Regions from separate parts of the Laceyella sacchari genome, predicted to be linked through region 3. Evidence: riboswitches for the same ligand, from Rfam matches in the RefSeq annotation. Region 3 holds a riboswitch; each other region holds the start of a gene.

Region 1 (4,342 bases), 1.0 Mb from region 3:
CGTCGCAGCTTCCAGCAGCTTAAATTGCAGGTTTTTTGGATTTTCTTTGATGTTTTTCAGCGTTTTGTCACCTTGACGGTTGTCCAGCTTAATCAAATTGTTTTGATCCAACAGCAGCAAAACACGTGTGATTTCACTGGTTGCGTTAGGCAGAGCGACTGTGGCTCCGTTTTTCAGTTCACTGATGTTTTTGATTTTGTTGGAATACGCCCCCATCGGCTCAATGTGAACCCCAGCCACTTTCACCAAGTGATACCCTTTTTCTTTGTTGGTGGCTTCCATCCAAGGAATGTGTTGAAAGAAATTGGCGTCGATCTGCCCTTCTTCCACACTTTTATTCGGCAACACATAATCTTGGAACGCTTGGATCTTCAACTCCACTCCCTGCTTTTCCAATTCCGGCTGAACAAACTTCAGAATTTCCTCATGTGGAATGGGCGACGCCCCCACCGTCAACACTGCTGATTCATCTTTCTTTCCGCAACCCACGCCAAACGCGGCCACCAATGCGACCAAACCTGCCGCAATCCATCTTTTTATTTTCATCATTGCCATCCTCCCATGCATCAACTTATTTAATAAAATCGATCGGATTAGACGGATTATGTCACGTCTATTTGCCCTGACACGGGGAATTCCCGCTTCAATTCCGGCTCTTACCCTCTATTCACCGTTTGTCCAACCGACGAACCAACCAATCCCCTACCATTTGAATGAGCTGTACCATCACAACCAACAGCAAGCCGCAAATATACAACATGCCATCATTGAACGATTGGAAACCGTACCTAAACGCAGCATCTCCCAAACCACCTCCGCCAACAATCCCTGCCATCGCCGAAAAGCTAATCAAGGATACGCAAGTGACGGTTAATCCGGAGACAATGGCCGGCATCGCTTCTGGCAACAGCACTTTCCAGATAATGTGCAAACGGGAAGTCCCCATCGCTTGCGCCGCTTCAATCACCCCACGGTCAATTTCCCTTAAAGCGGTCTCCACCATTCTGGCGTAAAAAGGTGCCGCACCAGCGATCAAAGGCACAGTTGCTGCTGTGGGTCCGAGCGTGGTTCCCACCAAAAACTCCGCGACAGGAAATAAGAAAAGGACAAGGACAATAAACGGTACAGCGCGGAAGATATTCACAATCGTGCCCAATGTTCGTTGCACCCATACATTCTCCCAAAAATAACCGCGATCCGAGACGGTAAGCATCACACCCAGAGGAATTCCCAGAAGCGCGGTGAACAAAGTGGATATGCTCACCATATACAAGGTTTCCCCCAGCGCGACGGACACTTGATTCCAATCAATGCCGGTCAACATGCCCGTTCACCTCCATTCAACACTTGGCGCACGGCCAGCACTTGCTCCTCTGTCCCATCAACTCTGACGCGCAAGCGGTCATCCTGTTCTCCCGCAATGGCTCCGCTGACAACACTGAACCGAATTCCATGCTTTTTAGCCAATGTCACCAACTTATCTGCATCAGCAAGCGGCAATTCAACCACTTCCCCTGATGTGTCATCGTCTTGGATACTTGGCTGCAGCTCTTTGACAAACTGTTTGGTCAACGCCTGTTGTGGTTGGCTAAAGATGGAGGAGACCATGCCCGTTTCCACGACCCGGCCGTTTTCCATCACTGCCATCTTGTTGCAAATCTGCCGTACCACACTCATTTCATGCGTGATTAATACCAAGGTGATCCCCATCTCCCGATGAATCTCCTTGAGCAGTTGCAAAATGGATGCCGTGGTTTCTGGATCTAGTGCTGATGTCGCTTCATCGCACAAAAGGATATCCGGCTCATTGGCCAAAGCCCGTGCAATACCGACCCGCTGTTTTTGTCCTCCGCTCAACTGGGAAGGGTATGCGTCAGCACGTTCAGCTAGTCCTACCCGCTCCAAAAGCTGATCGACTCGCTTGCGAATCTGTTCTTTCGGCAACCCTGCCACTTCTAGCGGAAAAGCCACATTTTCGCGAACCGTTCGCGACCAAAGCAAATGAAAGTGCTGAAAGATCATGCCGATCTTCTGCCGTGCCTGGCGCAATTCTCTCTCTTTCAGACGGGAAATCTCTTTCCCATCCACGATGACTTCACCCTTTGTCGGCATCTCCAGCCCGTTGATCAGCCGCAACAGTGTCGATTTGCCCGCACCGCTATAACCTACGATGCCGAAGATGTCACCTCGGTTGATCGTCAACGTCACCCCGTCCAGCGCAGTCACGACCGAGCCCCCATCGCGCGCCGGATAGGTTTTGATGACTTCTTTAATCTGAATCATTGAGGTTTCACCACCTTTATTATGCAATAAAAAAATCCCTCTGCTCTGAAGATGGCAAGAAGGGATACGTCTATTATTGACACACCTTTCTCTCATCTGTCAGAACGAATCTGCAGGAATTGGCACCTTTCTGATGGTTGTCAGATGGTTGCCGAGGGTTCAACGGGCCTGGTCCCTACCCCTCTCTTGATAAGAGAATGTTGCTGTATTCAATTATTAACATATCAACTATTGAGTTATAAATTATCACAATAAAAGACATTATGTCAATCGTTATTTATGACTGGAAAATCTTAACCATCCACACGGGAGCGATATCCCCTTCCAATGTTACAGGAAACGTTTTTGGTTCACACATTTATCACATTTTTACCACGAGATTACATTTAGATAACAATACGGCTACTCCCCACTAAATCAGGGGCCGCTGGCGTATAATAAAGACAGATCCTCAAATTGAACTGCTGGAGGTGCCCAACATGGAATACACGGTTGTCGGAAAATCGTTTTGGTTTGGTGTGTTGAACGCGACATGTTTAAGTATCCCATTGTGGCTTCTCTTGTACTTCGGCCTAAAGTTGATTTTCTAAATGAGGCAACATCGTTGGCGCACCATTAACAAACTGATTACACCCTGGAAAACCAGGCTGATGGGTATATAAAAACGGGTGGCTTTTGCTAAATCAAAGCAAAAGCCACCCGTTTTCTCATTAGCGCGCCCCATTTCCGGAGATCACGATCCAAACGGTTTTGAGCAAAATGTGAAAATCCATCTTGAACGATTGATTTCTGATGTACTCCAAGTCCAGTTCCAACTTTTCAGCAGGGGTCGCCTCATATCCACCGTTCACCTGAGCCCAACCTGTCAATCCCGGTTTCACCATCAACCGTTTCTTAAATCCCGGAATCTCTTTGTCAAATTGCTCCGTGAACATCGGTCGCTCCGGACGCGGGCCGATCAAACTCATATCCCCGCGCAGGATGTTGATCAACTGCGGCAGTTCGTCAATCCGGGTTTTGCGGATGAACTGGCCTACACGAGTGACGCGCGGATCATTCTTGGCAGCCCACTGCGGACCGTTTTTCTCTGCATCCGTACGCATCGAGCGCAATTTGAAGATGTTAAACGTTTTGCCGTTTAAACCGACCCGCTCCTGTTTGTAGAAGATGGGACCTGGTGATTCCAATTTGATCGCGATTGCCGTCAAAATCAGCACCGGTAGAGTGAAGAGCAATAACCCAATGGAAAATACGATTTCAAACCCGCGCTTAAATGCCAAATAGAAAGAGGCGGGTGTTTTCATTTCTCCGGAGAATGCGCGCGAATTGCTCTCGTAGGCTACTTTTGAACTCATCCGCAAACCACTCCTGCTGTGTATAGTATCAAATCACAATTATTTTCGGCTATCGACTAACTTTACAAAAATGACAGTAACATTACAGCAATGTTTCAAACCGATTACTGTTACCAAGTATACTGTAATCTTTCCACGTTGACAATAGCCGAATTGTGAAAAATGAAATCTTCATGGCCCGTTCTTTCAAGCATGGGGTGTGCGGGTTCGTTATTAGTGTTTACTGTTCCTTGCCCATTTTACGATATTCCTCTTGGTAATATGCGTAAGTTTTGGCCAATCCTTCCCTGAGGCTCACTCGCGGCTCCCAATCGAGCACCCGACGCACTTTTTCATTGTTAAAATAGCTGTGCTTGATGTCTCCCGCCCGATCCGGACCGTAGTTCACCTCATGCTTCACACCTGCGATTTCATCAAAGAGGCGAACCACTTCATTTAAAGACGTGCTAACCCCAGTTCCCACATTTAACACTTCGCCGTCCCCGCGCTCAATCGCACTGAGGTTGGCTCGAGCGATATCCTCGACATAAATGTAGTCACGGGTCTGTTCACCATCACCAAAGATGGTAAGCGGTTCACGGCCCAGCACCTTGTCGATGAAGATGGAGATCACGCCCCCCTCACCACGCGGATCTTGGCGCAAACCGTAAACATTGGCATAGCGCAAAACGGTGTAATTCAAGCCGTACAGATGATGGTACACC
Region 2 (4,342 bases), 1.7 Mb from region 3:
TGCTTGAAACGGATGGGCCTTGGCCGCATGACGGGCCTTGGGCGGGAATGCGCACCCATCCTCGCATGCTGGAACGGGTATTGGACGAACTGGCCATCCTCCGCGGTGAGGAGAGCGAACCGTTGCGCCGGGCGCTCATTGAGAATGCGCGTAGGTTCATCGGGTCAAAGGGATGAATTCACCATACCGCCGACAAAAACGTAAATCCCCCCAAGGGTGCCGGGGGGATTGGTTATTTTAAAGCAGGTTCAGATTGTTTTAACTTGGCCAAAGCTTCCTGATAGTTGTCGCGCACGATCCCTTTTTCTGTGATGATGGCGCTGATATAGCGGTGCGGTGTTACATCAAAAGCCGGATTGAACACGTTGGTGCCGCTGGGAGCGACCGGATGGCCGTGAAAATGGGTGATCTCTTCCGGTGCGCGTTCCTCAATCGGGATGGCGTCCCCTGTCGCCGTCTCGAGGTCGATCGTGGACAAGGGAGCGGCGACATAAAACGGGACACCGAATTCTTTGGCCAGAATCGCCAACCCCAGTGTGCCGATTTTGTTGGCAGTATCCCCGTTGGCCGCCACTCGGTCGCAACCGACGATGACAGCAGAGATCGGTTTGGTGGCCAGCGTGTGGGCGGCCATGCTGTCGCTGATCAGGGTGACATCTACTCCCGCTTGTTGCAATTCCCACGCGGTCAGGCGGCTGCCTTGCAACAAGGGACGCGTTTCACAGGCATAAGCCGACAAGTGGATATCGCGTTCTTTAGCCAGATAAAGTGGGGCCAGGGCCGTGCCGTAACGGGCAGTGGCAATCGCCCCTGCATTGCAGATGGTGAGAATGGTATCCCCATCGTTCATAAGCGACAAAGCGTGTTCGCCGATGCGTCTGCACACATCCTCGTCCTCTTTTTGAATGGCGAGCGCTTCATTTTCTATCAGTTGCCGGGCTTCGGCCACGTCGGTAGCCGTTGCCGCTCTGGCGACGACCCGATCCAGCGCCCAGAACAGATTGACTGCCGTGGGGCGGGATGAAGCCAGATAATCGCGCTCCCGCCGCAACGATGCCAAGAAATCAGTCAAATTGGTTGTTGAGGTACGATTGGCCCATACAGCGAGAGCGAAAGCGGCGGCCATGCCGATGGCCGGTGCCCCCCGCACCTTCAACGCCTTGATGCATTCCCATACCTCCGCGGTCGTCGTGCAATGAACATACACAGTATCATGGGGAAGGCGTTGCTGATCCAATATCCGTACATGATCACCGTGATACGCAATCGATCTAAGCATGGGCAACCCCCCTGATCGACTCGGACAAGTGCGTGATCCGCGTCAGTTGCCGGCGCTGCTTGATCAATACGCTTCCCAAGGTGAGCGCTTTGTCTTTCAGGCGCAATTGTGTTTCCTCGTCGGAGATGGAGTCAAGATCAGCCACATGGGCCAACCCGATGGTGCGGCGGATCACTTCGCAACCCGCAAAGCCGATGGTATCTTCCAACAAGCGCTCGAAGAAATCGTCTTCTACACCGGCCACCCGCATATAGACATCTTGCCCTTTGGTCTGCCAGAGGTGGGTGAATTGCTCCTTGAACCGTGTCCAAGTTTCTTCGATCACTTCCAGCAGATACTCTTGGAACGTTCGCCGTTGTTGCGGGTCCGGGCTGTGGTGGAAGTGGGAGAGATAATTGAGCGCGAGATTGGCGAAGAATTGCCCGATGTCAAAAGCGATGGGGCCATAATAGGCGAATTCGGGATCGATCACCTTGGTCGAATCAGTGGTGACGAAGATGCTGCCGGTGTGCAAATCCCCATGCACCAGTGCTTCAGCTCGGGTTAGGAAAGCATGTTTCAACTTCGCGGTTTCCCGTTTCAGTTCCAGATCGTTCCACAGCAATTCGACAGAAGATTGCAATGCTTTTGGGAAATCGTTGGTTTCGTGATTGAAGAAAGGATCGGTGAACACCAAGTCTTCGGTGATTTTGCACAATTCCGGATTGATAAACGCCCGCACCTGTTCCTTTTTGTCCAAGGGACTAAGGAAGAAATCGCTGGTGTGAAACAGCGTTTGCGCCAGGAAAGTAGCGATGTGCTCGGCTAGCTTGGGGTAGACCTGCCCTTGTATCAAGCCTTTGCGGAGGATCACATGATCAGAGAGGTCCTCCATGACTGTGCAAGCCAAGCGCTCGTCGGTATGGTGCACTTTGGGGACAAGCGCCGGCACGTACTCTGCCGCTCTGCGCAGCGCCTCGCTCTCAATCCGGGCACGGTCTAAGGTCAGCGGCCAGCTTTCGCCGACGACTTTGGCGTAGGGCAAGGCTTGCTTGACGATCAAAGACTTGCCTGTAGCTGGTTCTACCACATGAAAGACGTAGTTTAAGTTCCCATCACCGATTTCTTTGATCTCCAATTGATTCACATCAGCAAAATGGTTTAACGGCGCAACGACTTGAACCACTGTTTCCGTTGTCAAGGGATGGTATCCTGCATTGGCGTGCCCGCCCATTGGAAGTCCTCCTTTGGGCATATAAAAAGAGCCTCTTCCTATCAGAGGCTCGGATCATTCGTTCCAAGCCTCTTATCTCGCAAAACGGGATGTTTTGCTGGAATTAGCACCGTGCCTTGCGTGGTTTTCACCACGGCTCCCTCCTGTTGACGGGCGCCCCATCTCACGATGGTATTACGGTCGGTTGCTGGGCTTCATCGGGCCATTTCCCTCCACCTGCTCTGGATAAGAGACTGCTTCCATATGCCGTTGTCTTTAGATTGATAAGGGAATGATACACCCTCACGCAGATCATTGTCAATCATATTCATTCATTTCGGATGAGATTAGTTTCATTTGGTGATTCTTTATATTTTTTTCTGAAGGGCATTCCGTAGCCAAGGTGTTTTAATATAATTCTGGGCGTCGGTCACTGAAAATGGGGATGCGCCTACGGATTTGTGGAACCTGCGCAAGATCGATCTCCGCCACCAAGGTTTCTTCCTCAGGGCCTGCTTCGGCCACGATCTCTCCCCAGGGGTCGATGATGAGCGAATGGCCGGCGAAGGCATTGTCAGGATCATTCCCCACACGATTGCACGCGATGACGTAGCATTGATTTTCGATTGCCCGGGTGATGAGCAGATGGCGCCAATGCGCGAGCCGTGGCATCGGCCATTCAGCGACGACGAACAGCACCTGTGCTCCAGCAACGACATGTTTTCTGATCCATTCGGGAAAGCGAATGTCATAACAGATGACCCCGGCGCAAGGAATGCCATCCAGCGCGAAGGAACCCATTTGTTCGCCGGGCTGTAGGTATTTCTCTTCGTTCATCAGGCGAAAGAGGTGCACTTTGCGGTATTCACCCACTTGTTCACCGCGGCGGTCAAAGGCGATGAGTGTGTTCCAGGTGCCGTCTTCTTGTCGTTCGGCGACTGAACCGGCAATGATGTGCACGCCGTGTTGCCGAGCGAGCTTGGACATGAACGCTTTTGTCTTCATAGCCATCGGATCGGCGATCTCATCCAAACGGGTTAAATCATAACCGGTGGTCCACAATTCCGGCAAGATGATCACATCCGGTTTGTCGGCGGCCGCGGCGGCGATTTTTTGTTCAGCCATGGCCATGTTTCGTTCCGGTTGCCCGAAGGCGATATCCATTTGAATCACAGCACATTTCCATTTCATAGGAGATGCATCCTCCCAAAAAAGACTTTGACAGATTCCCCACAACGATATAACATAACTGATTAGAATTTCAAGAACATTTCCCAGAGAGTGGATGTGAGAATCTTGAGCAAATTTCAGCGTGCGGAAGCGTTGGATCGCTTGCCGGAGCAATTTTTTGCCCGCTTGGTTGGTCAAGTTGGCCGTTTGCAGGCGCAAGGGCATGACGTGATTAATCTGGGTCAAGGCAATCCTGATTTGCCGACTCCCGCGCATATCGTGGATGCGTTAAAGCAGGCTGCCGATAATCCGCAACATCACAAATATCCGCCGTTTCGAGGCCACGCGTTCCTCAAGGAGGCGGTCGCACAATTTTACTTACGGGAGTACGGGGTGAAGCTAAATCCCGAAACGGAAGTGGCAGTGCTGTTTGGCGGAAAAGCAGGGTTGGTGGAAATCTCGCAATGTTATCTCAACCCCGGCGATGTCGCATTGGTGCCCGATCCGGGCTATCCCGATTATTGGTCGGGGATTGCCATGGCTGGCGCTGAGATGGCGCTGATGCCGTTGTTGGCTGAAAATCGGTTTTTGCCTGATTTTGCTGCCATTGATGAGAAAGTGTGGGACAAGGCCAAGCTGATGTTTCTCAATTATCCCAACAACCCGACAGGCGCCGTAGCCAATGCTGAATTTTTCGCCGA
Region 3 (4,342 bases):
ACCAGAGGATGAGATGGATGACGCGGTAAAGCAGTTTGCGAAATTCTGTGCAGAGTACAATCACACACAAAGCTATCTCAAGATATATAATGATTTGTACGACTTATTGAAGATTAGTACCTTGCTTTTGCTTGAAAAGAACGACGCTTATGAACAAAGTAGGCATCTAGAATTGTTGAAAGAGAAAATGATAAAATCTCGATCAAGAAACATCATCGATTTGGTTGGCGAGCTTGATCTCCAAGATGAATCTAACTATATAGAAAATTCGATTGATGAAGTTGGCATTTCCACGTTCCACGCGGCCAAGGGTTTGGAATATAAGGCTGTGTTTATTATTGCCCTAGAGGACGACATTGTTCCCGCAAGGTATGATGAGGCTGAAGAGAGGCGTGGACTTTATGTCGCAATGACTCGTTCAGAAAGCAAATTGTACATGTCTTATGCACAGCAACGCGACAGACAAAGAAAACAACCAAGTCGCTTTTTTGAAGAAATAGATGTAAAGAGATTTGCCCACAAAATCCGCTGAATATGTGCTTGATGATGAATAACTATAAGGGTGTAATATATTATACTTGATTGTCATTGAAGTTTTTACACGACAAAAATAACTAGCTTAATTTGCCGAAAATATTATATCTTACTTCCCTTATTTTGATTCTCGAATAATATCTTGGCATTAACACTGTTATTCCACAAAGGTTCATGCTCTACCTCAGCATCCGATCTAATTTTTGTCATTTTAGGGCGCACTATTTATTTAAATGAAACACAATTATCTAGAATTATGGTATTCATTAAAGAATTGTACGTGACTTAAGCCAGTACTAAAACTGTCATGCCACTAACATAAACTCGTAATGCTGGCCGAGGCTCTCTACTGCCATAGGGAGCCTTTTTCAATTGTTTACTAGGGCAAACTATCCGCAAGTTCTTTTACTCCTTCGATTTCATCCACATTCCCTGTACGATCACTGACTTGATTAACCCACCCCGTGTTTTTCCCCTATAAGCCGCAACTCATCCAATATCTGGCGTAGATGTCCTGTCAATTGTGAATCCCCCCTTTCAACCAAAACCTGACAACCAACAAATCGTTGACATTTACATATAATCATTTTACTATGGCATAGGGAAATCGACACGCAGTTAGTATGCATGTAAAAACGGAATAATGAAGATCGTCTTCTTATCAAGAGAGGCGGAGGGACTGGCCCTGGGAAACCTCGGCAACGGACTCTTCTCATGGAGAGTGCTGTGCCAAATCCAGCAAGCGATAAGCTTGGCAGATAAGAAGAGTGCGCTTATAACCATAAGACCTCTTCTTCCTGTTGTGTGTAGAAGGGGTCTTTTCAGTTTTCCGTTCAAACCACAGAAAGGGGTTATAAGCATGAAACAAGCCAATCCATGGGCATTGTTGCCCTTTGTCATATTCCTGGCCTTGTTCGCCGGCGCCGGACTTGTAACCGGGGACTTCACCAAATTCCCCGTGTTGGTCGCCGTCCTGATCGCGTCCGGTGTGGCATTTCTGATGAACCGTTCCTTATCCTTAAACGAAAAAACGGCGCTTTTCTGCCGTGGAGCAGGACACGACAACATTATCTTGATGGTGATCATTTTTCTGCTCTCCGGCGCTTTTTCGGCAGTAGCCAAAGGGATGGGAGCTGTCGACGCCACCGTCAACTTAGCTCTTTCCATTCTGCCGCAAAACCTGCTGATCGTCGGTATGTTTGTGATTGCCTGCTTTATCTCCCTGTCGATGGGAACTTCCATGGGGACGATTGTAGCTCTGGCGCCCATCGGTGTCGGCATCAGCGGACAGACAGACATTCCGGTGGCATTGGCCATTGCGGCCGTGATCGGTGGTGCTATGTTCGGGGATAATTTGTCCGTCATTTCCGACACAACCATCGCCGCAGTCAACTCGCAAAACATCAATATGAAAGATAAGTTCAAAGTGAACTTTTTCATCGTGTTGCCCGCCGCACTGGTCACCGTAGCCTTCCTCACCTTCTTAACATTGGGCGGACAAAGTCATGTCGCCACCGACCAAGTGGTGTGGGTTAAAACGTTGCCTTACTTGGCTGTATTGATCGCAGCGTTGGCCGGCGTCAATGTGCTGCTCGTATTGACGGGCGGGATTGTGTTTGCCGGAGCGATCGGTCTGGTGGACGGTTCATACACCGTGATGAGCTTCATCAAAGAGATCGGCAACGGATTTGCCGGAATGCAAGAACTCTCTATTTTGGTTCTCCTGATCGGGGGCATGGTGGAATTAATCCGTCACTATGGCGGCATTGACTTCTTGTTGCAGGCGATCACCCGCAATATCCGTTCGAAAAAAGGCGCTGAATTCGGCATTGCCGGTTTGGTTTCGGCCACCAATCTGGCCATCGCCAACAATACCATCTCCATCATCATTGCCGGGCCACTGGCCAAAGAAATCGCTGAACGATATGAGATCGACCGCCGCAAATCAGCCAGTTTGTTGGATATTTTCTCTTGTTGCATCCAGGGCTTGATCCCCTATGGCCCACAACTGCTCGTGGCCGCGGGTGTGGCTTCGATCTCCCCGCTGTCCATCTTACAGTACAATGTTTATCCGCTGTTGATCGGCGTCTGCGCATCTATCTCCATTTTGATCGGCTATCCACGCGCCAAAGGAGCTCAACCCGCTGTACAAAAAACAACATTGCCGGCCAACCAATAATATTTACCCCACCTCATGACGAAGGTGGGGTTTTCTTTTGGTTTGAACCTTCCTCAATCACCAAAGAAACGCGGCAAATAAGCCCGATGCGCCTCCAACAACTCATCCAAGATCTGTTTGGCAATCGCATCCGAAGGCACCAACGGATTGATGACCATCGCCAACAACGCAGTACGATAATCGCCTGACACTGCGGCTTCGACAGTGACGCGTTCAAATGATTTGATCTGTTGTACCAATCCGCGGACGGCAACCGGCAACTCACCCATCACGAGTGGGCGTGGCCCTTCTTTGGTGATGACGCAACTCACTTCCACCGCTGACTCATCAGGGATGCCGGCAATCGCCCCCTGATTGCGGGTGTTAACTACCTGAATGTCCCGCTTATCCGTGTAGATGGAACGCATCAACTGCACCGCCGCTTCACTGTAATAGGCACCGCCACGCCCCTCCAATTGCTTCGGTTTGACGTTCAGATTAGGATCTTGGTACAACGCAAACAGTTCATCCTCCAGCCGTTTGACCACCTCCGCCCGGGTGCCGGTTTGTGCTGCTTCTCGCTTCATCGCAGCCAGCATGGTGCGCGGTTGATAATAATACCGATGATAACCGCAAGGAATCACCCCTAGCGCTTCCACAAACTCCGGCACCCACTCGACACCAGTCAATTGGCGGATCATCTGTCCATCTTCGCCACGCCCGGCCAGCATAGCAATCACCCGGCTAGAAATGTCTTCTCCATCAAGGGCGGTCTTTAAACCGTAGGACATGTGATTCAAACCGGCGAAGTCGATGCGCACCCGTGCTGGCTCCACATTGAGCGCCGCGGCGATCCCTCTGCTGATGCTGATCGGGCCGTTGCACAAGCCGATCACTTTGTTGATCCGGCTATGCCGCAACACCGCTTCTGTCACAATCCCCGCCGGATTGGTAAAGTTGATCAGCCAAGCCTCCGGACACAATTCCTCCATCTCTTCGCAAATGTCCAGGATTACCGGAATGGTGCGCAAGGCTTTAAACAGACCGCCGGGCCCATTGGTCTCTTGTCCGATCACATCATATTTTAAAGGAATCGTCTCATCTTTGATCCGTGCCGCCAACCCGCCCACCCGAAACTGGGTGATGACGAAAGCAGCTTCTTTGAGTGCCGCTTGGCGATCCAATGTCCAATGAATCGTTATTGGCGCTCCCGCTTTGGACACCATGCGCTGGGCTAGACGCCCAATAATAGTAAGCTTTTCTTTCCCTTCTTCCACATCTACCAGCCAAACCTCGTTCACCGGCAACTCATGTTGCCCCTTGATGAGCCCATCAATCAGCTCCGGCGTGTAGCTTGAACCCCCGCCGATTACCGCGATCTTCAGCCCATTACGCATACAGCAGCATCCCCTTTCATCCGCTTCATATTTCTTCTCAGAGTCATCCCACTTGCCTTTGGCCAACCAACTAAATTAATCAATCTTACAATCTATTCAAATAATAGATAAATTTAATTATTTGATATAAAATTAAATATATTACGATATCAGCAATTTTTTTAGGGGGGTGAGAAGCCAAGTTTTCAATACACCTAACAACACCACTATGCCCGCAGGCTACTGCATGAAGAAGTCGTAAATAAGCTGTAAA
Region 4 (4,342 bases), 1.6 Mb from region 3:
ACTGTGGCCCCCGATGAATTTGGTCGCGCTGTGGATGACAATATCGGCGCCCAATTCCAATGGGCGCTGATAATACGGGGTGAGGAAGGTATTGTCCACAATCGTGAGGAGACCATGCGCTTGGGCGATGTTGACGACTCCCCGAAGATCGGTCACTTTCAACAGCGGGTTGGACGGCGTCTCAATATACAGCGCTCTGGTGTTAGGCTTGATCGCTTGCATCACCTGTTCCAAATCCGTCGTGTCCACGAAACTCGTCTCAATTCCCATCCGCTCAAATACGTTGGTCAACACGCGATAGGTGCCACCATATACATCCTGAGAAACCACCAGATGATCTCCACGTGAGAAAAGGAGAAATACGGTGGAAATCGCCGCCATCCCGGAAGCAAACGCAAATCCCCTACACCCGCCTTCCAGATGGGCGATCGTCGCTTCCAACGCCTGACGGGTCGGATTTCCCGAACGGGCGTAATCAAATTCTCCTGGTTGGTCGATTGAAAATTGGTGAAACGTGGAAGCTTGGTAGATCGGAATGCTCGACGCACCCGTAACTGAACAGATCTCATTCCCATTGTGCAACAACTTTGTGTCAAACCTCATCTCATCCTCATCCCTTTCTTTAACTTACCGCACTCGTTTGGCTGTGTGTAAAAGCTCCCGCAGCGGAACCGGATTTCGTGCTTACTCTTGCGGTAAGGCTTGTGCCAAATCGGCAATCAAGTCCTCTTGATGTTCAATCCCCACTGACAAGCGCAACAAGCGGTCACAGACACCTGTTTGCTCCCTGATTTCCACCGGAATGTCGGCATGGGTTTGCGTGGCCGGATAGGTAATCAAGCTTTCCACGCCCCCCAGGCTTTCCGCAAAAGTAATAATCTTCAAATTGTTGAGAACCGGATGCACCCACTCTTTGCGCTTCAAGCGGAATGACAACATCCCGCCGAACCCGTCCGCCTGCTCAGTGAGCAAGGTTTTGCTTCGAGAGTCCAGCGCGGGGTAATATACTGCGTCAACGGCCGGATGGCGCTCTAAATAAGCAGCAATCGCTTGGGCGTTGGCCTCATGTTGCCTCATGCGGAGCGCCAAGGTTTTCATCCCTCTGATCAACAACCAACAATCCAATGGAGATAACACCGCGCCAATCGCTTTCTGCAAAAAGGCGACCCGTTCCGTCAGTTCCTCACCCTTGGTCACGATCAACCCGGCCAACACGTCATTGTGCCCACCCAGGTATTTGGTGGCGCTGTGAATAACGATATCCGCTCCCAACGTAAGGGGTCGATGTAAAAAAGGCGTCATAAACGTATTGTCCACGATGGTGATCAGTCCTCGTTCCTTAGCCAGCCGGCAGACCGCGGCAACATCTGTCACACTCATCAACGGATTGGTGGGCGACTCGATGAAGATCGCTTTGGTATTAGGCTGAATGAACCGCTCAATATCCGCCAAGTTCCGCATATCCACATAAGAAAAGGAACAACCGTACCGTGTCATCACCTTCTCAAACAGCCGGTACGTTCCACCGTACAGATCCAACGAAACGATCAAGTGATCCCCCTGGCTAAACAAACCCATCAACGTGTGGATCGCTGCCATTCCCGAACTGCACGCAAATCCGCCGTCCCCCTCTTCCAATCGGGCGATACTTTCCTCTAGCACGTCTCGCGTCGGATTGGAAGCCCGTGAATAATCATATCCAGTGCTCACTCCGTCAACATGCTCATATGCCGTCGAAAAGTAGACCGGATAGTTCACTGCTCCTGTATTCCGTTCCTGTTTGTTCCCGATTTGCGCCAACGCTGTTTCCATTCTCATCGGTGTGTCCTCTCCTTTGATGCGGAAATTTGGCAAACAAAAAACCCCTTCTCGACAAGAGAAGAGGTTTGCGCGCGCGGACGGACCGTCTCCTCTTATCTCTCAGAACTTTTTGTTCTGCAGGATTTGGCACCTTCCGGTGATACCATCTCACCGAGGTTGCCGGGCTTCATCGGGCCAGTCCCTCCGCCGCTCTTGATAAGAGAAACAATATGAATGTTTATTACGTTTGCATATTTAATGATAAGGTGATTATACCCACTCCTTTTTTATCCGTCAAGTCTGTTATTTATGCGCAACAGTGAAATAGTATACATTTCATTGATTTCGCGCACTTTATTACCTAAAATGATGTTAATTGGGTAAATTACAAGGGAGGTTCATCATCCATGTCCAAAAACCAAGCAGTGATTGAACTCACGGATAAATACGGAGCGAAAAACTACCATCCCCTGCCAATCGTCATCTCCAAAGCAGAAGGCGTGTGGGTGGAAGACGCCGATGGCAATCGTTACATGGATATGTTAAGTGCTTACTCTGCGCTCAACCATGGTCACCGTCATCCGCGACTCATCCAAGCGTTGAAGGATCAAGCAGACAAAGTGACGCTTACTTCCCGCGCCTTCCATAACGACCAATTGGGCACGTTTTATGAGAAAGTCGCTGAGCTGACCGGCAAAGAAATGGTTCTGCCCATGAACACGGGTGCGGAAGCTGTTGAGACGGCTATCAAAGCAGCTCGGCGCTGGGCTTACGATGTGAAAAAAGTAGCCGACAACCAAGCAGAAATCATCGTTTGTGAAGATAACTTCCATGGCCGCACCATCACCGCTGTTTCGCTGTCTTCCAACGAAGAATACCAACGTGGATTCGGTCCGCTCACACCCGGCTTTAAAGTGATCCCTTATGGCGATTTGGAAGCGCTTAAAGCGGCTATCACCCCAAACACGGCTGCCTTCATGTTGGAGCCGATCCAAGGGGAAGCGGGAGTCATCGTTCCACCGGAGGGCTTCCTGCGCCAAGCCTTGGAAATCTGTAAAGAACACAATGTCCTCTTCATCGCCGATGAAGTACAAACCGGTTTCGGGCGGACAGGCCAGCTCTTCGCCTGCGATTGGGAAGGCGTGAAGCCGGACATGTACATTATGGGTAAAGCATTGGGCGGCGGAGTTATGCCGATTTCCGCAGTCGCTGCTGACAGAGAAATCTTGGGCGTCTTCGATCCGGGTTCGCACGGCTCCACTTTCGGCGGCAACCCACTCGCTTGTGCTGTGTCCATCGCCGCCCTCGATGTTCTGGTGGAAGATGATCTCACCACCCGTTCTCGTGAGTTGGGTGAATACTTCATCACCGAATTGAAGAAAATCGAAAACCCGATTATCAAAGAAGTACGCGGCAAGGGCCTCTTCATCGGCATGGAACTGTATGAGAAAGCACGTCCATACTGTGAAGCACTGATGAAAGAAGGGTTGCTCTGCAAAGAAACCCACGACAACACCATCCGGTTTGCGCCTCCGCTCACCATCACGAAAGAAGAGTTGGATCTCGCGCTGGAAAAAGTGCGCAAAATCATGTCCAAATAAGCGCGTTACTTATTAAGCGATCCAGTTTGTCTGGATCGCTTTTTCCTTTAATGCACTGTGATCTGTTCGCGAAATTTCTCCACTGTCTTCGCACCGATGCCGGGCACCTGCGCGATGTCTTCCACCGATTGGAACGGCCCGTGTTCTTCGCGGTAGCGGACGATAGCTTCCGCTTTACTGGGACCGATTCCGTTTAGCTTGTCCAACTCTTCTACCGTCGCGGTGTTCACATTGATCTTCCCGCTGGCATCTGCGGAGTTTGCCATCGCCATTTCCATAAACGGTGTCCCCTGCTCCCCTTGTTTAGGAATGTATAACACCATCCCATCCCGGAGCGGCTCAGCTAAATTTACCCGTCCCAGATCAGCCTCGTCTCGCGCCCCACCAGCGCGCTCCAGCGCCTCATACACTCTCGCCTCCGTATTAAAATGATAAATGCCTGGCTTATGCACTGCTCCTTTCACATCGATGATGATCGCATTCTTACTCACTTGCTTGCTCATGTTCGCCGCAGGTCTTTCGGTCACGGGCGGATTGCCCTGAACAGGGTATTCCATCCATTCCTGCCTGTCAGGACGCTCTTCCTGTCCAAACAGCCAGACTGCCCCCACCGTCAACACAACCCCCGCCAACGCAATCGCCAAGCCCTTCTCCCTCGGTGTCCAACCCCAGTAAACCATCGCCTTCACGCTCCGACATTTTTTTCCAATTACCCACACTATACCTGTTTCTCTCCATTTGCACAATAGGGCTGATACCCCACTGTGTGCTGCCAGAACGACAAAAGACTCCGCCCCCATATACCGGGAACGGAGCCTCTTATTTGGCTACATCCGCCTTAATTTGCTACGATATTTACCAGTTTACCAGGCACCACAATCACTTTGCGTACCGTTTTTCCCTCGATCAACGCTTGGATGCGCTCGGTTTCCAACGCCTGC

The links. A riboswitch is a leader RNA that binds a small molecule or an ion and turns the genes downstream of it on or off. The one in region 3 is predicted to bind S-adenosylmethionine.
Region 1: it holds a riboswitch for S-adenosylmethionine, as region 3 does, so the genes downstream of both, NYR52_RS15705 (methionine ABC transporter ATP-binding protein) here and NYR52_RS04360 (Na+/H+ antiporter NhaC family protein) in region 3, are expected to answer to the same signal.
Region 2: it holds a riboswitch for S-adenosylmethionine, as region 3 does, so the genes downstream of both, mtnK (S-methyl-5-thioribose kinase) here and NYR52_RS04360 (Na+/H+ antiporter NhaC family protein) in region 3, are expected to answer to the same signal.
Region 4: it holds a riboswitch for S-adenosylmethionine, as region 3 does, so the genes downstream of both, NYR52_RS12150 (aminotransferase class I/II-fold pyridoxal phosphate-dependent enzyme) here and NYR52_RS04360 (Na+/H+ antiporter NhaC family protein) in region 3, are expected to answer to the same signal.

What each region holds. Positions count from the first base shown of each region.
Region 1 is NZ_CP103866.1:3,205,076-3,209,417, forward strand. It holds gene NYR52_RS15695 (MetQ/NlpA family ABC transporter substrate-binding protein) at 1-540, opposite strand, end outside; gene NYR52_RS15700 (methionine ABC transporter permease) at 668-1,324, opposite strand; gene NYR52_RS15705 (methionine ABC transporter ATP-binding protein) at 1,318-2,283, opposite strand; SAM riboswitch class I at 2,373-2,479, opposite strand; gene NYR52_RS15710 (sugar transferase) at 2,994-3,638, opposite strand; gene NYR52_RS15715 (NAD-dependent epimerase/dehydratase family protein) at 3,859-4,342, opposite strand, start outside.
Region 2 is NZ_CP103866.1:2,520,477-2,524,818, reverse strand. It holds gene NYR52_RS12265 (TatD family hydrolase) at 1-176, shown strand, start outside; gene mtnA (S-methyl-5-thioribose-1-phosphate isomerase) at 233-1,279, opposite strand; gene mtnK (S-methyl-5-thioribose kinase) at 1,272-2,492, opposite strand; SAM riboswitch class I at 2,562-2,724, opposite strand; gene NYR52_RS12250 (carbon-nitrogen family hydrolase) at 2,880-3,662, opposite strand; gene NYR52_RS12245 (pyridoxal phosphate-dependent aminotransferase) at 3,768-4,342, shown strand, end outside.
Region 3 is NZ_CP103866.1:854,394-858,735, reverse strand. It holds gene NYR52_RS04365 (ATP-dependent helicase) at 1-532, shown strand, start outside; SAM riboswitch class I at 1,190-1,299, shown strand; gene NYR52_RS04360 (Na+/H+ antiporter NhaC family protein) at 1,394-2,713, shown strand; gene NYR52_RS04355 (6-phospho-beta-glucosidase) at 2,767-4,089, opposite strand.
Region 4 is NZ_CP103866.1:2,501,519-2,505,860, forward strand. It holds gene NYR52_RS12145 (aminotransferase class I/II-fold pyridoxal phosphate-dependent enzyme) at 1-603, opposite strand, end outside; gene NYR52_RS12150 (aminotransferase class I/II-fold pyridoxal phosphate-dependent enzyme) at 685-1,818, opposite strand; SAM riboswitch class I at 1,911-2,023, opposite strand; gene NYR52_RS12155 (ornithine--oxo-acid transaminase) at 2,208-3,401, shown strand; gene NYR52_RS12160 (helix-hairpin-helix domain-containing protein) at 3,449-4,081, opposite strand; gene leuS (leucine--tRNA ligase) at 4,240-4,342, opposite strand, start outside.